DNA from 3 places in the Neobacillus sp. SRL179 genome. Region 3 is predicted to be linked to each of the others. Evidence: a T-box and tRNA genes for the amino acid it is inferred to sense, from the RefSeq annotation. Region 3 holds a T-box; the other regions hold tRNA genes.
What was found. The T-box of region 3 lies ahead of tyrS (tyrosine--tRNA ligase). A T-box ahead of a tRNA ligase gene usually reads a tRNA of that ligase, here a tRNA-Tyr.
Positions count from the first base shown of each region.

Region 1: it encodes a tRNA-Tyr, which carries the amino acid that the T-box ahead of tyrS (tyrosine--tRNA ligase) is inferred to sense. The anticodon was not compared.
Region 2: it encodes a tRNA-Tyr, which carries the amino acid that the T-box ahead of tyrS (tyrosine--tRNA ligase) is inferred to sense. The anticodon was not compared.

Region 1 covers NZ_OZ481792.1:1,185,717-1,192,809, forward strand. Annotated here, with positions in the region: rRNA gene AC4E8C_RS05750 (16S ribosomal RNA) at 1-457, shown strand, start outside; rRNA gene AC4E8C_RS05755 (23S ribosomal RNA) at 752-3,689, shown strand; rRNA gene rrf (5S ribosomal RNA) at 3,818-3,934, shown strand; tRNA gene AC4E8C_RS05765 (tRNA-Asn) at 3,949-4,023, shown strand; tRNA gene AC4E8C_RS05770 (tRNA-Ser) at 4,031-4,122, shown strand; tRNA gene AC4E8C_RS05775 (tRNA-Glu) at 4,140-4,214, shown strand; tRNA gene AC4E8C_RS05780 (tRNA-Val) at 4,218-4,293, shown strand; tRNA gene AC4E8C_RS05785 (tRNA-Met) at 4,322-4,395, shown strand; tRNA gene AC4E8C_RS05790 (tRNA-Asp) at 4,399-4,475, shown strand; tRNA gene AC4E8C_RS05795 (tRNA-Phe) at 4,482-4,557, shown strand; tRNA gene AC4E8C_RS05800 (tRNA-Thr) at 4,573-4,645, shown strand; tRNA gene AC4E8C_RS05805 (tRNA-Tyr) at 4,676-4,760, shown strand; tRNA gene AC4E8C_RS05810 (tRNA-Trp) at 4,766-4,839, shown strand; tRNA gene AC4E8C_RS05815 (tRNA-His) at 4,855-4,930, shown strand; tRNA gene AC4E8C_RS05820 (tRNA-Gln) at 4,971-5,045, shown strand; tRNA gene AC4E8C_RS05825 (tRNA-Gly) at 5,050-5,124, shown strand; tRNA gene AC4E8C_RS05830 (tRNA-Cys) at 5,138-5,211, shown strand; tRNA gene AC4E8C_RS05835 (tRNA-Leu) at 5,244-5,329, shown strand; tRNA gene AC4E8C_RS05840 (tRNA-Leu) at 5,353-5,434, shown strand; gene AC4E8C_RS05845 (NADP-dependent oxidoreductase) at 5,509-6,444, opposite strand; tRNA gene AC4E8C_RS05850 (tRNA-Gly) at 6,645-6,718, shown strand; gene AC4E8C_RS05855 (B3/B4 domain-containing protein) at 6,932-7,093, opposite strand, start outside.
Region 2 covers NZ_OZ481792.1:176,833-183,925, reverse strand. Annotated here, with positions in the region: gene sigW (RNA polymerase sigma factor SigW) at 1-153, opposite strand, end outside; gene AC4E8C_RS01025 (Spo0E family sporulation regulatory protein-aspartic acid phosphatase) at 342-500, shown strand; gene rocF (arginase) at 536-1,435, opposite strand; tRNA gene AC4E8C_RS01015 (tRNA-Ala) at 2,141-2,216, opposite strand; tRNA gene AC4E8C_RS01010 (tRNA-Gly) at 2,226-2,300, opposite strand; tRNA gene AC4E8C_RS01005 (tRNA-Lys) at 2,361-2,433, opposite strand; tRNA gene AC4E8C_RS01000 (tRNA-Gln) at 2,436-2,510, opposite strand; tRNA gene AC4E8C_RS00995 (tRNA-Tyr) at 2,560-2,644, opposite strand; tRNA gene AC4E8C_RS00990 (tRNA-Thr) at 2,664-2,739, opposite strand; tRNA gene AC4E8C_RS00985 (tRNA-Val) at 2,762-2,837, opposite strand; tRNA gene AC4E8C_RS00980 (tRNA-Glu) at 2,843-2,917, opposite strand; tRNA gene AC4E8C_RS00975 (tRNA-Thr) at 2,932-3,004, opposite strand; tRNA gene AC4E8C_RS00970 (tRNA-Asn) at 3,033-3,107, opposite strand; rRNA gene rrf (5S ribosomal RNA) at 3,122-3,238, opposite strand; rRNA gene AC4E8C_RS00960 (23S ribosomal RNA) at 3,377-6,313, opposite strand; rRNA gene AC4E8C_RS00955 (16S ribosomal RNA) at 6,506-7,093, opposite strand, start outside.
Region 3 covers NZ_OZ481792.1:3,685,334-3,692,426, reverse strand. Annotated here, with positions in the region: gene acsA (acetate--CoA ligase) at 1-1,459, shown strand, start outside; gene AC4E8C_RS18280 (transglycosylase domain-containing protein) at 1,502-4,264, opposite strand; T-box leader at 4,413-4,631, shown strand; gene tyrS (tyrosine--tRNA ligase) at 4,677-5,933, shown strand; gene rpsD (30S ribosomal protein S4) at 6,032-6,634, opposite strand; gene AC4E8C_RS18265 (GAF domain-containing protein) at 6,957-7,093, opposite strand, start outside.

The sequences.
Region 1 (7,093 bases), 2.5 Mb from region 3:
TTGGGTTAAGTCCCGCAACGAGCGCAACCCTTGTTCTTAGTTGCCAGCATTCAGTTGGGCACTCTAAGGAGACTGCCGGTGACAAACCGGAGGAAGGTGGGGATGACGTCAAATCATCATGCCCCTTATGACCTGGGCTACACACGTGCTACAATGGATGGTACAAAGGGCAGCAAAGCCGCGAGGCCTAGCCAATCCCATAAAACCATTCTCAGTTCGGATTGTAGGCTGCAACTCGCCTACATGAAGCCGGAATCGCTAGTAATCGCGGATCAGCATGCCGCGGTGAATACGTTCCCGGGCCTTGTACACACCGCCCGTCACACCACGAGAGTTTGTAACACCCGAAGTCGGTGGGGTAACCGTAAGGAGCCAGCCGCCTAAGGTGGGACAGATGATTGGGGTGAAGTCGTAACAAGGTAGCCGTATCGGAAGGTGCGGCTGGATCACCTCCTTTCTAAGGAATATGCAGTCCTTGTGGACTGATAAAAGTTGACCGCTTTTTGTTTGTTTAGTTTTGAGAGTGCAATCTCTCAATTCAATTGCTCCTGCGCCGCAGTAGCTCGAGGAAGTAATCCCTCAGCTCGTCGCAAGGCAGCATGAAGTAACGCTCTGAAGTTCATTCACGATGTGATTGAAGTCAGTAGCCTTGTTCCTTGAAAACTAGATAATCGTAAGAAGAAGCAAGAAAACATCGAGTAATCGCCATTTTAGTTTTCTCTCTTAAGTAATTAAGAGAAATAACCTTTTAGGTTAAGTTAGAAAGGGCGCACGGTGAATGCCTTGGCACTAGGAGCCGATGAAGGACGGGACTAACACCGATATGCTTCGGGGAGCTGTAAGTAAGCTTTGATCCGGAGATTTCCGAATGGGGGAACCCACTGCTCGTAATGGAGCAGTATCTTTACCTGAATACATAGGGTATTGATGGCATACCCGGGGAACTGAAACATCTAAGTACCCGGAGGAAGAGAAAGCAAACGCGATTCCCTGAGTAGCGGCGAGCGAAACGGGACATAGCCCAAACCAAGAGGCTTGCCTCTTGGGGTTGTAGGACACTCAACATGGAGTTACAAAGGAACGGGGTAAATGAAGCGATCTGGAAAGGTCCGTCATAGAAGGTAAAAACCCTGTAGTTGAAACTTCGTTCCCTCCTGAGTGGATCCTGAGTACGGCCGGACACGAGAAATCCGGTCGGAAGCAGGGAGGACCATCTCCCAAGGCTAAATACTCCCTAGTGACCGATAGTGAACCAGTACCGTGAGGGAAAGGTGAAAAGCACCCCGGAAGGGGAGTGAAATAGTTCCTGAAACCGTGTGCCTACAAGTAGTCAGAGCCCGTTCATGGGTGATGGCGTGCCTTTTGTAGAATGAACCGGCGAGTTACGATCCCATGCAAGGTTAAGTTGAAAAGACGGAGCCGCAGCGAAAGCGAGTCTGAATAGGGCGAATTGAGTATGTGGTCGTAGACCCGAAACCAGGTGATCTACCCATGTCCAGGGTGAAGTCCAGGTAACACTGGATGGAGGCCCGAACCCACGCACGTTGAAAAGTGCGGGGATGAGGTGTGGGTAGCGGAGAAATTCCAATCGAACTTGGAGATAGCTGGTTCTCTCCGAAATAGCTTTAGGGCTAGCCTCACGTAGTAAGAGTCTTGGAGGTAGAGCACTGTTTGGACTAGGGGCCCTCATCGGGTTACCGAATTCAGACAAACTCCGAATGCCAAAGACTTATCCGTGGGAGTCAGACTGCGAGTGATAAGATCCGTAGTCAAAAGGGAAACAGCCCAGACCACCAGCTAAGGTCCCAAAGTATACGTTAAGTGGAAAAGGATGTGGAGTTGCTTAGACAACCAGGATGTTGGCTTAGAAGCAGCCACCATTTAAAGAGTGCGTAATAGCTCACTGGTCGAGTGACTCTGCGCCGAAAATGTACCGGGGCTAAACGTATCACCGAAGCTGTGGATTGACACCATCAGGTGTCAGTGGTAGGAGAGCGTTCTAAGGGCGTTGAAGCTAGACCGTAAGGACTGGTGGAGCGCTTAGAAGTGAGAATGCCGGTATGAGTAGCGAAAGATGAGTGAGAATCTCATCCACCGAATGCCTAAGGTTTCCTGAGGAAGGCTCGTCCGCTCAGGGTTAGTCGGGACCTAAGCCGAGGCCGAAAGGCGTAGGCGATGGACAACAGGTTGATATTCCTGTACCACCTCTTTATCGTTTGAGTGATGGGGGGACGCAGGAGGATAGGGTAAGCGCGCTGTTGGATATGCGCGTCTAAGCAGTTAGGCTGGTGAATAGGAAAATCCGTTCACCGTGAAGGCTGAGCTGTGACAGCGAGGGAAATTTAGTACCGAAGTTCCTGATTCCACACTGCCAAGAAAAGCCTCTAGCGAGATAAAAGGTGCCCGTACCGCAAACCGACACAGGTAGGCGAGGAGAGAATCCTAAGGTGAGCGAGAGAACTCTCGTTAAGGAACTCGGCAAAATGACCCCGTAACTTCGGGAGAAGGGGTGCTCTTTGAGGTTCATAGCCTCGAAGAGCCGCAGTGAATAGGCCCAGGCGACTGTTTAGCAAAAACACAGGTCTCTGCGAAGCCGCAAGGCGAAGTATAGGGGCTGACGCCTGCCCGGTGCTGGAAGGTTAAGAGGAGGGGTTAGCGCAAGCGAAGCTCTGAATCGAAGCCCCAGTAAACGGCGGCCGTAACTATAACGGTCCTAAGGTAGCGAAATTCCTTGTCGGGTAAGTTCCGACCCGCACGAAAGGCGTAACGATCTGGGCACTGTCTCAACGAGAGACTCGGTGAAATTATAGTACCTGTGAAGATGCAGGTTACCCGCGACAGGACGGAAAGACCCCGTGGAGCTTTACTGTAGCCTGATATTGAATTTTGGTACAGCTTGTACAGGATAGGTAGGAGCCTGAGAAGCCGGAGCGCTAGCTTCGGTGGAGGCGTCGGTGGGATACTACCCTGGCTGTATTGAAATTCTAACCCGCACCCCTTATCGGGGTGGGAGACAGTGTCAGGTGGGCAGTTTGACTGGGGCGGTCGCCTCCTAAAGAGTAACGGAGGCGCCCAAAGGTTCCCTCAGAATGGTTGGAAATCATTCGTAGAGTGTAAAGGCACAAGGGAGCTTGACTGCGAGACCTACAAGTCGAGCAGGGACGAAAGTCGGGCTTAGTGATCCGGTGGTTCCGCATGGAAGGGCCATCGCTCAACGGATAAAAGCTACCCCGGGGATAACAGGCTTATCTCCCCCAAGAGTCCACATCGACGGGGAGGTTTGGCACCTCGATGTCGGCTCATCGCATCCTGGGGCTGTAGTCGGTCCCAAGGGTTGGGCTGTTCGCCCATTAAAGCGGTACGCGAGCTGGGTTCAGAACGTCGTGAGACAGTTCGGTCCCTATCCGTCGTGGGCGCAGGAAATTTGAGAGGAGCTGTCCTTAGTACGAGAGGACCGGGATGGACGCACCGCTGGTGTACCAGTTGTCTTGCCAAAGGCATCGCTGGGTAGCTATGTGCGGACGGGATAAGTGCTGAAAGCATCTAAGCATGAAGCCCCCCTCAAGATGAGATTTCCCATAGCGTCAAGCTAGTAAGAACCCTGAAAGATGATCAGGTTGATAGGTCAGAGGTGGAAGCATGGCGACATGTGGAGCTGACTGATACTAATCGTTCGAGGACTTAACCATTTATATTAGGTGAATTCGATTTTACAAACTTCTTCTGCATTATCTAGTTTTGAGGGAATGAAAAAATTTCAATTTTCTCTTGAAAAATATGAAAAAGACATTATAATAAAATAGTGTCGAATAAATAGTCTGGTAATTAAGGCGAGAAGGTCACACCCGTTCCCATACCGAACACGGAAGTTAAGCTTCTCAGCGCCGATGGTAGTTGGGACACGCGTCCCTGTGAGAGTAGGACGTTGCCAGGCTGTAATCTTATTATTCCGCAGTAGCTCAGTGGTAGAGCTATCGGCTGTTAACCGATCGGTCGTAGGTTCGAGTCCTACCTGCGGAGCCATTTTTATGGAGAGCTGTCCGAGTGGCCGAAGGAGCACGATTGGAAATCGTGTAGGCGGGTAACCCTGTCTCAAGGGTTCAAATCCCTTGCTCTCCGCCATAAAATAATTATTATCTGGCCCCTTGGTCAAGCGGTTAAGACACCTCCCTTTCACGGAGGTAACACGGGTTCGAGTCCCGTAGGGGTCACCATTTGGAGGATTAGCTCAGCTGGGAGAGCATCTGCCTTACAAGCAGAGGGTCGGCGGTTCGATCCCGTCATCCTCCACCATAATTTTAAATAGCAATATTATTATTGTCGCGGGGTGGAGCAGTCCGGTAGCTCGTCGGGCTCATAACCCGAAGGTCACAGGTTCAAATCCTGTCCCCGCAATATGGTCTGGTAGTTCAGTTGGTTAGAATGCCTGCCTGTCACGCAGGAGGTCGCGGGTTCGAGTCCCGTCCAGACCGCCATATGTTGGCTCAGTAGCTCAGTCGGTAGAGCAAAGGACTGAAAATCCTTGTGTCGGCGGTTCGATTCCGTCCTGAGCCACCATTTATTTTAGCTTTTGCCGATGTAGCTCAATTGGTAGAGCAACTGAATCGTAATCAGTAGGTTGGGGGTTCGATTCCTCTCGTCGGCACTTGTTGCTGGCAAAATGAATATTATATGTGGAGGGGTAGCGAAGTGGCTAAACGCGGCGGACTGTAAATCCGCTCCCTCCGGGTTCGGCGGTTCGAATCCGTCCCCCTCCACCATTTATAGGGGTATAGTTTAAAGGTAGAACGAAGGTCTCCAAAACCTTTGGTGTGGGTTCAATTCCTACTACCCCTGCCAAACAATTTTATTATGGCGGCTGTGGCGAAGTGGTTAACGCACCTGATTGTGGTTCAGGCATTCGTGGGTTCGATTCCCATCAGCCGCCCCATAAAATTTATCTTGAATATAGAACTAATATATATTAACATTGGGCTATAGCCAAGCGGTAAGGCATCGCACTTTGACTGCGACATGCGTTGGTTCGAATCCAGCTAGCCCAGCCAATTTGCGGAAGTAGTTCAGTGGTAGAACATCACCTTGCCAAGGTGGGGGTCGCGGGTTCGAATCCCGTCTTCCGCTCCAATATATCTTATATGGCGGCATAGCCAAGTGGTAAGGCAGAGGTCTGCAAAACCTTTACCACCGGTTCGAATCCGGTTGCCGCCTCCATATTGATTTAATAAGTCCAGTTTTTTTAATACGCCGGGGTGGCGGAACTGGCAGACGCACAGGACTTAAAATCCTGCGGTAGGTGACTACCGTACCGGTTCGATTCCGGTCCTCGGCATTGCTTTACAAAAAATTAATTACGCCGGTGTGGCGGAATTGGCAGACGCGCACGACTCAAAATCGTGTTCCGTGAGGAGTGTCGGTTCGACCCCGACCACCGGTATAATGAGACTGCTTGCCAAGCAGTGGGAAAAGCGTCCCTTACATTTTGTAAGGGACGTTTTTTATTTCTTTATTTTAACTTATATTAATAACAATTTTCCCCTTGGCATGGTGGCTTTCACTAAGGGCGTGAGCCTCTTTAATTCCCTCCTCACTTAAGGGGAATCTGTGTCCGATAATGACTTTAACTTTCTTTTGCTCTAACAGGTCAGCGATTATTCCTAGCTGTTCTCCGTTTGGAATAAGCCAAACCAATCTGGATTCTATTTTTTTCATTCCAGCTTTTTCTTTGTCTGGTTCAGAAACAATAGATGCTAGTTTTCCGCCTTCCTTTAGAATGCTAAAGCTCTTTTCCTGATTCTCTCCTCCTAAGGAATCAAGTACAAAATCAAAATCGTGAAGAACTGTTTCAAAATCCTCTTTTTTATAATCAATAACCACATCTGCACCAAGTGATTTTAAAAATTCGATATTATGGGTTCCTGCTGTTGTGGCAACATAGGCACCGGCATTTTTAGCAAATTGAATGGCAAATGTTCCAACGCCGCCGGCTCCTGCATGAATCAGCACCTTATCACCTCGTTTGACTTGTCCAAAATCAAAAAGGCATTGCCATGCCGTTAATCCAGCGAGTGGAACACAAGCTGCTTCTTCAAAACTTATTGAATCGGGAATTTTTGCGAGCAGATGAGCGTCAACGGCGGTATATTCTGCATAGGTTCCTCTATTAGTTGTTTCTGGTCTGGCAAATACCCGATCACCTTTTTTAAAATTAAGGACATTTTCACCAAGCATATCGACTGTCCCAGCTGCATCCCAGCCTAATATAATTGGAAATTCAAAAGGCAGCATTCCTCTTAAATATCCTTCACGCAGCTTCCAATCGATAGGGTTTATAGAGCTGGCATGGAGCTTAATAATTACTTGATCTTGTCCAGGTGAAGGTTTTTGAATCTCCCTTTCCTTTATCTGGTCTTTCCCGCCATATTCATCAATAATAATTGCTTTCATAGCAACCTCCTAAATAACTATAGATAACCCTCATAATATGTTCAAATTGGGTCTTTCAAATCCATTCAAAGGGAGCATTTTTATTCACTAGAATGAAAAATCGACAAATTTCGCAAAATCTACTTGACGATTAACGTAGTAATGTGTAATATTATTTAAGTCAGTTCATTCATCACTTTGACACATATTTCAACAAAAATGCGGGTGTAGTTTACTGGTAAAACCTCAGCCTTCCAAGCTGATGTAGTGGGTTCGATTCCCATCACCCGCTCCATACATATTAACTAACGCAGTGTATCGTTACATAAGAGAACGATGCATTGCGTTTTTTTATATTGGCTTTGTAAAAGAAGATGTTGATTTTGCATCCAGCCAATGAGGGACTAATCGCATCGGAAACTCGCCTGATTAGTCTTTCATCAAGTCTATGAAGGAATAATCCTAATAATCAACTATGTTACTTAACTTTATATAAAAAAAGATGCCCCTAACGGCATCCAATAATTTTGAAGGAACTATCTCCCCCATGGACCTGAGTAAACATGTTCATTAATGATTCAGTGAGCTTTTGAGCCTTTTCGTAATCAGTCGTGGGTCGCAGGTAAATGAGCTGCATGGCATTTTTAGTAGCAACTGTTACTTGGGTTCT
Region 2 (7,093 bases), 1.6 Mb from region 3:
TTCCTGTGCCATATCCTCTGCCTCATGACGATTTCCCAGCATTCTGTAGCAAAGCTGATAAACACTGTTTTTATATAGTTCAACAATTTCACCAAAGGCATCTTGGTCGCCTTTGATCACCTGTTTTATTCGTTTTTTTACAATCGTTTCCATGAAATTACCTCAGCTCCAATGCTGCTATACGCTAATACGAATCGAATTGCGAAAAAGTTTCATTTTAAATAAAAAACTTCTCAATACCTATAATATTAACAAAAATTTACTAAAGTTGGACACCAATAAGTTTAAAGTTTTCAATACAGGAGAAAAAGGTAGTAGGTCTTTGGGAAGTAGGTGAAAGGATGTCTACTCATTTTAGACGTTTGATAGCAGAAATTGAATGCTGTCGGAATGAAATGGTCCGTTTAGCCGCCGAAACATCATTCGGTCATCAAACGGTGATTGAGACTAGCAAGAAGCTTGATGGTTTATTGAATGAATATGATCTTTTAAAAAAATAAATCAGCTGCAATTACTAAATGCAGCTGATTTATTTTTATAGTAATTTTTCTCCGAACAATGACCCCATTAATTCAACCGCTACCGATGCCGTTTTATTTTTTTCATCTAAGATTGGATTAACTTCCACAAATTCCGCCGATGTAATGATGCCAGCTTCTTCTAGCATTTCCATGGCAAGATGACTTTCCCGGTAGCTGATTCCGCCTAGTACGGGAGTTCCTACTCCTGGACATTCACTTGGATCTAATCCATCCAAATCTAGTGAAAGGTGAACACCATCCGTTCGATTCTTTAGGAATTCTATCGTTTCTTCCATAACCTTTGCCATTCCCAACCGATCTATTTCGTGCATTGTGTACACTTTCATACCCTTTTCCTTAATGAGTATCCTCTCACCCTCATCAAGAGACCGGGCACCAATAATCACGACATTCTCTGGTTTGACCTTTGGAAAGTAACCACCGAGTTCCACTAATTTACTGTGCCCTAATCCTATGCTTACTGCTAAAGGCATGCCGTGGATATTTCCTGAAGGGCTAGTCTCAGCTGTATTTAAATCACCATGAGCATCATACCAAATCACACCCAGATTCTGATAGTGTTTGGAAATTCCCGCTAACGTACCAATAGCAATGCTGTGGTCCCCACCGAGTACAAGCGGAAATGAACCGGATTGGACTGCGGCATCTACCTTTTCTGCAAGCAAGGCGCTTTTTTCAGCAACTAAATCTAAATTTCGCAGGTTAGACTCTTTATCAATCACTACTTCAGGTCTGCCGACTGGAATATCACCCAAATCATGAATTTCATCAAATAAGGGTTTTAATCGTTCATTGATTCCCGCATAACGAATGGCACTTGGCCCCATATCTACTCCACGCCTCATTTGACCTAAATCCATTGGCATACCAATAATAGACAACTTTTTAGTCATTATTTGTTTCCCCCCTGCCTTATTATAGCTTTATTGTAACTGCTTACATATAAATGACTCAACTCGACAAAATCATGTATAAATATACGGTATTTTAAAAAGGTTCTGATAATTTATGAGCGAGGGGACAAGACATTGGATGAAGATCGTTCTGGTGGTTGAGCGATGTTCTCTCGTTACTACCCACTTTGAACGTTTTATTTTCCGCTTTTGGAAATTTACTTTCCGCTTTTCTTCATTTACTTTCCGATTTGGAACATTTACTTTCCACTTTCATTATTTTACTTTCCACTTCTAAAAATCCACCCCCAGAATCTGCAAAAGAGCCAGGCAAGGCAGCCTGGCTCAGATACTTTTCCTCTCTGTTATCTAATTCTTCGTCTTTTTATATAGCTGATTGCTTAATAGAGACTAAGTTAAATTACCTTTTTAACTGAACTTTTCTCGTTACTGTCCACTTTGAACGTCTTACTTTCCGCTTTTGGAAATTTACTTTCCTCTTTTCTTCTTTTACTTTCCACTTATGGACATTTACTTTCCGCTTTTATCATTTTACTTTCCACTTCAAATTGTATAGGAATTTTTTAGTGGGCTTGACCCCAAAATTACCTTTAGGAAATTTTACGTTTAGACCCCAAGAAACTCTTTGAAAAATAAAAAAGCCTTAAATCAGTAAGCTGATTTAAGGCAAAATATGTAGTGTGATGGTGGAGTCTAGGGGGATCGAACCCCTGACCTCCTGCGTGCAAAGCAGGCGCTCTCCCAGCTGAGCTAAGACCCCAAATAAAGTTGGAGCGGAAGACGGGATTCGAACCCGCGACCCCCACCTTGGCAAGGTGATGTTCTACCACTGAACTACTTCCGCATATTCAAAAGTAAAAACCCATCATATAAGATCATCAGGGTTTTTACTAAAATTTTATGATGAGCCATGAAGGACTCGAACCTTCGACCCTCTGATTAAAAGTCAGATGCTCTACCAACTGAGCTAATGGCTCTCTGGCTGGGCTAGCTGGATTTGAACCAACGCATGTCGCAGTCAAAGTGCGATGCCTTACCGCTTGGCTATAGCCCAACAATGATGTGATAATGATAGTATGTCCAACTTTTTTTAAAAATATGAATGGTGGAGGGGGACGGATTCGAACCGCCGAACCCGGAGGGAGCGGATTTACAGTCCGCCGCGTTTAGCCACTTCGCTACCCCTCCATATTCAATTAAAAAAGAATGGTGCCGGCGAGAGGACTTGAACCCCCAACCTACTGATTACAAGTCAGTTGCTCTACCAATTGAGCTACCCCGGCAAATAATAGTTTAGAAAAATTATGGTGGAGGATGACGGGATCGAACCGCCGACCCTCTGCTTGTAAGGCAGATGCTCTCCCAGCTGAGCTAATCCTCCAAATATGGTGACCCCTACGGGACTCGAACCCGTGTTACCTCCGTGAAAGGGAGGTGTCTTAACCGCTTGACCAAGGGGCCTATTTTATTAGGTAAGCTCCCAAGCGGGCTCGAACCGCTGACCTCTTCCTTACCATGGAAGTGCTCTACCTACTGAGCTATGGAAGCATAGCTGATTTAAAGGTTTACATAAAAATGGCTCCGCAGGTAGGACTCGAACCTACGACCGATCGGTTAACAGCCGATAGCTCTACCACTGAGCTACTGCGGAACAATAAGATTACAGCCTGGCAACGTCCTACTCTCACAGGGACGCGTGTCCCAACTACCATCGGCGCTGAGAAGCTTAACTTCCGTGTTCGGTATGGGAACGGGTGTGACCTTCTCGCCATAATTGCCAGACTATATTATTCAATTGACACTATTTAATTATAATGCCTTTTTAAAATTTTTCAAGAGAAATTTTAAACTTTTTTCATTCTCTCAAAACTAGATAATGCAGAAGAAGTTTTAAAAAAACTCGAGTCCACCTAATATTAAATGGTTAAGTCCTCGAACGATTAGTATCAGTCAGCTCCACATGTCGCCATGCTTCCACCTCTGACCTATCAACCTGATCATCTTTCAGGGTTCTTACTAGCTTGACGCTATGGGAAATCTCATCTTGAGGGGGGCTTCATGCTTAGATGCTTTCAGCACTTATCCCGTCCGCACATAGCTACCCAGCGATGCCTTTGGCAAGACAACTGGTACACCAGCGGTGCGTCCATCCCGGTCCTCTCGTACTAAGGACAGCTCCTCTCAAATTTCCTGCGCCCACGACGGATAGGGACCGAACTGTCTCACGACGTTCTGAACCCAGCTCGCGTACCGCTTTAATGGGCGAACAGCCCAACCCTTGGGACCGACTACAGCCCCAGGATGCGATGAGCCGACATCGAGGTGCCAAACCTCCCCGTCGATGTGGACTCTTGGGGGAGATAAGCCTGTTATCCCCGGGGTAGCTTTTATCCGTTGAGCGATGGCCCTTCCATGCGGAACCACCGGATCACTAAGCCCGACTTTCGTCCCTGCTCGACTTGTAGGTCTCGCAGTCAAGCTCCCTTGTGCCTTTACACTCTACGAATGATTTCCAACCATTCTGAGGGAACCTTTGGGCGCCTCCGTTACTCTTTAGGAGGCGACCGCCCCAGTCAAACTGCCCACCTGACACTGTCTCCCACCCCGATAAGGGGTGCGGGTTAGAATTTCAATACAGCCAGGGTAGTATCCCACCGACGCCTCCACCGAAGCTAGCGCTCCGGCTTCTCAGGCTCCTACCTATCCTGTACAAGCTGTACCAAAATTCAATATCAGGCTACAGTAAAGCTCCACGGGGTCTTTCCGTCCTGTCGCGGGTAACCTGCATCTTCACAGGTACTATAATTTCACCGAGTCTCTCGTTGAGACAGTGCCCAGATCGTTACGCCTTTCGTGCGGGTCGGAACTTACCCGACAAGGAATTTCGCTACCTTAGGACCGTTATAGTTACGGCCGCCGTTTACTGGGGCTTCGATTCAGAGCTTCGCTTGCGCTAACCCCTCCTCTTAACCTTCCAGCACCGGGCAGGCGTCAGCCCCTATACTTCGCCTTGCGGCTTCGCAGAGACCTGTGTTTTTGCTAAACAGTCGCCTGGGCCTATTCACTGCGGCTCTTCGAGGCTATGAACCTCAAAGAGCACCCCTTCTCCCGAAGTTACGGGGTCATTTTGCCGAGTTCCTTAACGAGAGTTCTCTCGCTCACCTTAGGATTCTCTCCTCGCCTACCTGTGTCGGTTTGCGGTACGGGCACCTTTTATCTCGCTAGAGGCTTTTCTTGGCAGTGTGGAATCAGGAACTTCGGTACTAAATTTCCCTCGCTGTCACAGCTCAGCCTTCACGGTGAACGGATTTTCCTATTCACCAGCCTAACTGCTTAGACGCGCATATCCAACAGCGCGCTTACCCTATCCTCCTGCGTCCCCCCATCACTCAAACGATAAAGAGGTGGTACAGGAATATCAACCTGTTGTCCATCGCCTACGCCTTTCGGCCTCGGCTTAGGTCCCGACTAACCCTGAGCGGACGAGCCTTCCTCAGGAAACCTTAGGCATTCGGTGGATGAGATTCTCACTCATCTTTCGCTACTCATACCGGCATTCTCACTTCTAAGCGCTCCACCAGTCCTTACGGTCTAGCTTCAACGCCCTTAGAACGCTCTCCTACCACTGACACCTGATGGTGTCAATCCACAGCTTCGGTGATACGTTTAGCCCCGGTACATTTTCGGCGCAGAGTCACTCGACCAGTGAGCTATTACGCACTCTTTAAATGGTGGCTGCTTCTAAGCCAACATCCTGGTTGTCTAAGCAACTCCACATCCTTTTCCACTTAACGTATACTTTGGGACCTTAGCTGGTGGTCTGGGCTGTTTCCCTTTTGACTACGGATCTTATCACTCGCAGTCTGACTCCCACGGATAAGTCTTTGGCATTCGGAGTTTGTCTGAATTCGGTAACCCGATGAGGGCCCCTAGTCCAAACAGTGCTCTACCTCCAAGACTCTTACTACGTGAGGCTAGCCCTAAAGCTATTTCGGAGAGAACCAGCTATCTCCAAGTTCGATTGGAATTTCTCCGCTACCCACACCTCATCCCCGCACTTTTCAACGTGCGTGGGTTCGGGCCTCCATCCAGTGTTACCTGGACTTCACCCTGGACATGGGTAGATCACCTGGTTTCGGGTCTACGACCACATACTCATTCGCCCTATTCAGACTCGCTTTCGCTGCGGCTCCGTCTCTTCAACTTAACCTTGCATGGGATCGTAACTCGCCGGTTCATTCTACAAAAGGCACGCCATCACCCATGAACGGGCTCTGACTACTTGTAGGCACACGGTTTCAGGAACTATTTCACTCCCCTTCCGGGGTGCTTTTCACCTTTCCCTCACGGTACTGGTTCACTATCGGTCACTAGGGAGTATTTAGCCTTGGGAGATGGTCCTCCCTGCTTCCGACCGGATTTCTCGTGTCCGGCCGTACTCAGGATCCACTCAGGAGGGAACGAAGTTTCAACTACAGGGTTTTTACCTTCTATGACGGACCTTTCCAGATCGCTTCATTTACCCCGTTCCTTTGTAACTCCATGTTGAGTGTCCTACAACCCCAAGAGGCAAGCCTCTTGGTTTGGGCTATGTCCCGTTTCGCTCGCCGCTACTCAGGGAATCGCGTTTGCTTTCTCTTCCTCCGGGTACTTAGATGTTTCAGTTCCCCGGGTATGCCATCAATACCCTATGTATTCAGGTAAAGATACTGCTCCATTACGAGCAGTGGGTTCCCCCATTCGGAAATCTCCGGATCAAAGCTTACTTACAGCTCCCCGAAGCATATCGGTGTTAGTCCCGTCCTTCATCGGCTCCTAGTGCCAAGGCATTCACCGTGCGCCCTTTCTAACTTAACCTAAAAGGTTATTTCTCTTAATTACTCAAGAGAGAAAACTAAAATGGCGATTACTCGATGTTTTCTTGCTTCTTCTTACGATTATCTAGTTTTCAAAGAACGAATGTTGTGCATTGAGAGAATTGCTCCCTCAAAACTAAACAAACAAAAAGCGGTCAACTTTATCAGTCCACAAGGACTGCATATTCCTTAGAAAGGAGGTGATCCAGCCGCACCTTCCGATACGGCTACCTTGTTACGACTTCACCCCAATCATCTGTCCCACCTTAGGCGGCTGGCTCCTTACGGTTACCCCACCGACTTCGGGTGTTACAAACTCTCGTGGTGTGACGGGCGGTGTGTACAAGGCCCGGGAACGTATTCACCGCGGCATGCTGATCCGCGATTACTAGCGATTCCGGCTTCATGTAGGCGAGTTGCAGCCTACAATCCGAACTGAGAATGGTTTTATGGGATTGGCTAGGCCTCGCGGCTTTGCTGCCCTTTGTACCATCCATTGTAGCACGTGTGTAGCCCAGGTCATAAGGGGCATGATGATTTGACGTCATCCCCACCTTCCTCCGGTTTGTCACCGGCAGTCTCCTTAGAGTGCCCAACTGAATGCTGGCAACTAAGAACAAGGGTTGCGCTCGTTGCGGGACTTAACCCAACATCTCACGACACGAGCTGACGACAACCATGCACCACCTGTCACTCTGTCCCCCGAAGGGGAACGTCCTATCTCTAGGAGTGTCAGAGGATGTCAAGACCTGGTAAGGTTCTTCGCGTTGCTTCGAATTAA
Region 3 (7,093 bases):
GAACGTCCTAAAAAGTTATGGGGATGTAGAAAAGGGTGACCGCGTCTTTATTTTTATGCCGCGTTCGCCAGAACTTTATTTTACTGTTTTAGGTGCAATCAAGGTCGGCGCCATTGTGGGACCATTATTTGAAGCCTTCATGGAAGGAGCAGTTAGAGATAGACTTCAAGACAGTGAAGCTAAAGTTTTAGTCACTACACCTGAATTGTTAGACCGAGTTCCTGTACAAGATTTGCCTGCACTAAAGCATATTTTCCTTGTTGGTCATAACGTAACCGAGCAAGATCGATGCATAGACTTTTTAGATAAGTTTTCATCAGCCAGTAAAGACCTCAAAATTGAATGGGTGGAACGAACAGATGGGCTAATTCTGCATTACACCTCTGGCTCTACAGGAAAGCCTAAAGGAGTCTTGCATGTACATAATGCAATGATTCAACATTATCAAACAGCAAAATGGGTCCTTGATTTAAAAGAGGATGATGTATATTGGTGTACAGCTGACCCAGGCTGGGTAACGGGAACTTCATACGGCATTTTTGGCCCATGGTTAACGGGAACGGCAAACGTAATTATTGGGGGCCGTTTTAGTCCAGAATCATGGTATCAAATGATCGAAGACTTTGGAGTCACAGTTTGGTATAGTGCACCAACCGCTTTCAGGATGTTAATGGGCGCAGGTGATGAACTTGTGAAGAAATTTGATTTAAGCAGCCTTCGTCATGTTCTTAGTGTGGGTGAACCGCTGAACCCTGAAGTTGTTAAATGGGGGGCAAAGGTATTTAATAAGCGGATCCATGATAACTGGTGGATGACGGAAACAGGTGCCCAGCTAATAAGTAATTATCCTTGTATGGAAATTAAACCAGGTTCAATGGGGAAACCAATTCCAGGGGTTACAGCTGCGATTGTTGATAATCAAGGGGTTGAATTGCCTCCTTATCGAATGGGGAATTTGGCCATAAAAAAGGGCTGGCCATCGATGATGCATACGATATGGAATAATCAAGAAAAATATGAATCTTACTTTATGCCAGGTGATTGGTATGTATCCGGTGACTCAGCGTATATGGATGAGGATGGTTATTTCTGGTTCCAAGGCCGTGTGGATGATGTAATCATGACTTCAGGAGAACGCGTGGGACCCTTCGAAGTGGAAAGCAAGCTTGTGGAGCATCCTGCAGTGGCAGAAGCCGGAGTAATTGGAAAGCCTGACCCTGTTCGCGGGGAAATCATTAAAGCCTTTATCGCCTTACGTGACGGCTACGAAGCCTCAGAGGAATTAAAGGAAGAAATTAGATTGTTTGTGAAAAAAGGTCTGGCTGCCCATGCGGCCCCACGGGAAATTGATTTTCGGGAAAAATTACCAAAAACCCGTAGTGGTAAAATCATGCGGCGTGTCTTGAAGGCATGGGAACTTAATTTGCCAACAGGTGATCTGTCTACAATGGAAGATTAAATTATAAGAAAGAAAGCCGCACCGATAATGGTGCGGCTTCTCTTATGGGGTTGGTGTTGTAGTTGGAGGTGGGACGACCACCGATCCGACTTCGACAAGATTAGAGGGTGCTGATTCATTTCCGGCAATATCAACAGCCGTTACATAAAACGCTCCGCTGCTGGCTGTAAAAGAGAGACTTGAGCCACTGCGGATGCTGGCGACCTTAGAGGAACCTCCTGTATAAACCCGGTAACCAACAACATCCTTATCTGGAGAGGCAGACCAAGCTAATGTGCTACCTGTTACGGTTAAGCTGACACCATCAGGATTCTTGCCGTTATCCCCCATTTTAGCTGTAGGCACAAGAATTTTCCCCCAACGTTCTTTTTTAGGTATCAACTGACTGTAATTTTTAAAATTATTTCCAACCATTCGAGTGATAAAGTCGGGATTTAAAATTAAACCAGATTGGGCAAACTCCGCTGGAGTGGAATCCAAGGCTAAATATTTTTTATCCCCAACAGTAACAAACTTTCCTTCAATTAAACTATCATCTGCTTTTGTTGGTACATCATTCACATTAAAATAATCGCTTTCGATTAAACCAGCTTTAGTACATGCTGCAGATGGCAGCATGCCGGAAACAGCGCAATAGGAGCGTTTCACAATTCCTTCTGGCATTTGAAAGGTTTCTTTGGGTGCGACTAAGTCTGGCTTGATCGAATAGGCGGCATTGATTAGTTCAGCCCACAGGTTATTTGTACGCTGACTATAGGACATACCAGAAGTCTTTAGTGATTTCGGTGTATCATAACCCGTCCAAATACCAAAGGTGACATTTGGGTTAGTTGCAACAAACCAAGAATCAATATACTGATTTCCCGTTCCGGTTTTGCCGGCCCAATCAGCCTTAAATTTTAATTTACTATTCACGCCTGCAGCCGTCCCCATTTTAATAACATCACGCATCATGTCAAGTGTTAAAAAAGCTGTTTGCGGCTTGAAAACATCAACAGGTTTTACTTCGTGCTGATAAATAATCTTTCCGTCTTTATCAGTAATGCTGTCGATCAGATATGCGTCAATAAACTTGCCGTTGTTTGCGAACGTACTGAAGGCATTTGTATTTTCTTCAATTGTCACTCCCTTTTCCAATGATCCAATCGCGGTTGAAGGGTTTTCAAAGTCTGGCTTTATAAGTGACGTAAATCCCATTTTTTCGAGATACTTAGCTGGTTGTTGACCTAAAATGTCTTTGTATAATTTCACAGCAGGTACGTTATAAGATTTAGCTAAAGCATATCTAGCTGAAACGATGCCGCTGTACCGCAAATCATAGTTTCGCGGCCATGGCTTTGCTTTACCTGCTAAATATAATTCAACGTCAGGCAGAGGTGTTCCTGGTGCTGCTTTGCCTAATTCAATCGCTGGTCCATAAACGAGGAGTGGTTTCATCGTAGAACCATTTTGTCTTATAGCACTGGTTGCATGGTTGAGCTGTTGATTGTCATAATTTCGACCAGCCACAAAGCTAATAATTTTCCCTGTTTTATTCTCAATCAGTTCAGCCCCTACCTCGACAGGCTCCATGACGGTAATCTTCTCCCCAGTTTCTGGATCTTCTTTTTCCTGGGCTTTATTGGGTCCATAATATTGATAATTATCTTTTACCACTTGCATGGCATCATAAATATCTTTATTGATGGTGGTGTTAATCTTGTAGCCGTTTTGATGTAAATCATGGTCTGCTAATATTTTGTATTTATAATATAGATTGTCATCATTTTTTATGTCCTTTTCTGTGTACCCGTCTTTTTGGGCTAGGACAGCGGTGAGCACTTCAATGGAGCGTTTTTCAATTTCAAACGTAAGCCAAGGATATTTTTCAAGTGGATTTGCAACAGGCTTTGTAAAGTCCTTCGTGATATCATAGGCCGATGCTTCAGCATATTGCTGTTGATTGATGTATCCACCATCAAACATTCTCTTTAGAACAGTCTTCATCCGTGTTAGACCAGGTTCAAGATTATTCTTGACCGTTCCTTCTCTTGTGAAAGGTGTATAACCAAACGGGCTTTGTGGAAGACCTGCGATAAAGGCAGCCTGTGGAAGGGTTAGTTCACTAGCGTTTTTTCCGAAGATTCCTTTTGCAGCAGCTTGTACACCGGCAATGTTTTGTCCAGAAGCATTTCTGCCAAATGTTGATACATTAAGGTAGGCCTCAAGTATTTCCTTTTTGTTGAAGAACTTCTCTAAACGGAGTGCTAATAGAATCTCATTAGCCTTCCTTTGAAACGAAACTTCGTTTGTTAGAATTTGATTTTTTATTAATTGCTGGGTTAATGTACTTCCCCCCGATTGAACCGCAGAATTTGTCACTTCTTGAAAGAGAGCACGAAAAACGGCCTTTGGAACAACACCTTTATGCTGATAAAAGTATTCGTCTTCTGTTGCAATCACTGCATTAGTCAAATCCTTTGAGACTTGATCAAGTTTGACCTCTTCACGGACAAGGTCTGATCGCAGCCTGCCAAGATAAACCTGATCGGCAAAGTATAAATCCGATGTTTCAGTATAGTTATATATATCCTTTTTCATACTTTCATACGAGCGGACTGGTTCATCTTTCACAAGTGAGGCAAAATAGCCGGCACCCACCCCTGTAGCAAATGAACCACCTAGTATGACTACAGTCATGACAAGGAGGAATAAATTCCAAACGACTTGATAGGTAATTCGTGCACCTTTTACCGTTTTTTTATGGGTAAACAAGTTCAGTATGGATTTTGCTTTTTCTATCCACGCTTGCATTTTTTCATTCATTCAATGCATCACCTCAATATAAAATCCCTTACATTATAGCATATAGAAGGGGAAAAACTGACAACCTTCTACATTTTTCTGAAATTTCCAGTTCGGGTTTGACAGTTGAAGAGAAATATGTTAAAAAAAGCTATAGTAATTTTTATAATATAAAGCTGTGAAGGGAATCAACTGTAGTTCTTCTGTCCCTGTTTAAAGAGAGCCAGCGGTGGTGAAAGCTGGCACACATAGAAGAACGAATTACATCCTAGAGCTTTTTCTGTGAAAACAACCGTGACTAGCAGAAAACGGATTGAACCGTTAAATTTTTTGAGTTGGAGGATTTTTTCCTCAAGCTGGGTGGTACCGCGTAATTTACGTCCCTGCATTTTTGCAGGGACGTTTTTGTTTTTATTTTCAAAGGAGGATTATGATGGATTTATTACAGGATTTAGCATGGAGAGGGATTATATACCAGCAATCAGATGAAGAAGGATTACAAGAACTATTAAGCAGCCAGAAAATTTCTCTTTACTGTGGGGCTGATCCAACAGCTGACAGTTTACATATTGGCCACTTAGTACCGTTTTTAACACTTAGAAGATTTCAGCAGCATGGACACCGTCCTATCGTTCTAGTTGGCGGGGCAACAGGTTTAATTGGTGATCCAAGTGGAAAAAGTGAAGAACGTAATCTGCAAACCCTTGAAGCAGTACAAAAGAACGTAGAAGGGATTAAGAAACAGCTTGCCTCGATTTTTAACTTTGAAGGTGAAAATGGTGCAGTTATGGTGAACAACTATGATTGGGCAGGTTCTATGGATATTGTGTCGTTTTTACGTGATATTGGTAAACATATTGGGGTTAATTACATGCTTGCAAAAGATACTATTGCATCGAGACTTGAAACAGGTATTTCTTTTACTGAATTTACCTACACCATTTTACAAGCAATGGATTTTAATCACTTATATGAGCATCATGATTGTAAATTGCAAGTTGGCGGGAGTGACCAGTGGGGCAATATTACATCTGGATTGGAATTAATCCGGAAAATGCAGCCAGAAGGCGCAAAAGCGTATGGCTTAACCATTCCACTTGTAACGAAAGCAGATGGAACAAAGTTTGGTAAAACAGCAGGTGGAGCTGTTTGGCTTGATGCCGAGAAGACAACGCCTTATGAGTTCTACCAGTTCTGGATTAATACCGCTGATGCTGATGTTGTCAAATACTTAAAGCTTTTCACGTTCCTGTCTCATGAAGAAATTGACGAATTAGCAAGATCTGTGGAGGATGAGCCACACCTTCGTAAAGCTCAAAAGGCATTAGCGGAAGAGATGACCCGGTTAATCCATGGCGAAGAATCACTGCAACAGGCAATTAAAATTTCACAGGCGTTATTTAGCGGTGATGTCAAAAATCTTTCGGCTGCTGAGATTAAGCAGGGCTTCAAAGATGTACCTTCCTTTCATGCAAGTGAAGCAGAAGGAAACTTAGTGGAGTTACTCGTTGCTGCCAATATCTCTCCATCAAAGCGCCAGGCGCGTGAAGATATCACAAATGGTGCTGTTACCATAAACGGTGAAAAAATAACGGATACGAATTATGCTTTACAGGAAAGTGATCGGATTGAAGGTCAGTTTACCATTGTGAGAAGAGGTAAAAAGAAATATACGCTAATTAAATATTAAAGATTTTAAGGGCTTTGAACTTTTCAAAGCCTTTTTTTATGGAACAAAAAAACAGAAAAAACCCTCGTACCAAAATTGGTACGAGGGTTTTAGAACGATTAACGTGAGTAGAACTCGACGATAAGTGTTTCGTTAATTTCAGCAGGTAATTCAGAACGCTCTGGTAAGCGAGTGAAAGTACCTTCTAATTTGTCTGCGTCAAAAGTTAAGAAATCAGGTACGAAGTTATTAACTTCAACTGCTTCTTTCACAACATCAAGATTGCGTGACTTTTCACGAAGGCTGATTGTTTGACCAGCTTTTAAACGGTATGATGGGATATCTACACGAGTACCATCAACTAAGATATGACCATGGTTTACTAATTGACGAGCTGCACGACGAGTGCGAGCAAGACCTAAACGGTAAACAACGTTGTCAAGACGTGATTCAAGAAGAATCATGAAGTTTTCACCGTGTACGCCGCTTAATTTGCCAGCTCTATCGAATAGATTACGGAATTGACGCTCAGTTACGCCATACATATGACGAAGCTTTTGCTTCTCTTGTAATTGTAATCCGTATTCAGAAAGCTTTTTGCGTTGGTTTGGACCATGTTGTCCAGGAGCGTAAGGACGCTTTTCTAATTCTTTACCCGTACCGCTTAGAGAAATTCCAAGACGACGAGAGATTTTCCAGCTTGAGCCAGTATAACGAGCCATGAATGACTCCTCCTTCGTGTTTTTATTTTGGTAAAATAAAAACCGTTATGAGACTCTTAAACAGCCATTTTGTTTTCATGTACCTTCGCCCTAGCAGCAGAGGGTTACGAGATACACCATCAAATATTGAGGAACAAAATGAGACTATTAAAGTGAACACATTAGGCTGCACTATTTTACACAAGGAGTATTATATAATTTTTATTCATGGTAAGTCAAGTTTATTTTATGATTTAAGAATAACCATAAATTATTTCAACTGGATTCCAAAAAAAGCGATGTTCCAAATGGCTCTGCCACTTTGGGACATACTTTTTTCTACTTATATGTATTCCAGTAAAATGGCTGCAAATTCTTCAAGATTTTGCTGGTCAAGTTCATCAAAGCGATTCTTCTCTGGGGAATCAATATCTAATACACCCAATAGTTTTTCTCCTTTTATGAGCGGAATGACAATTT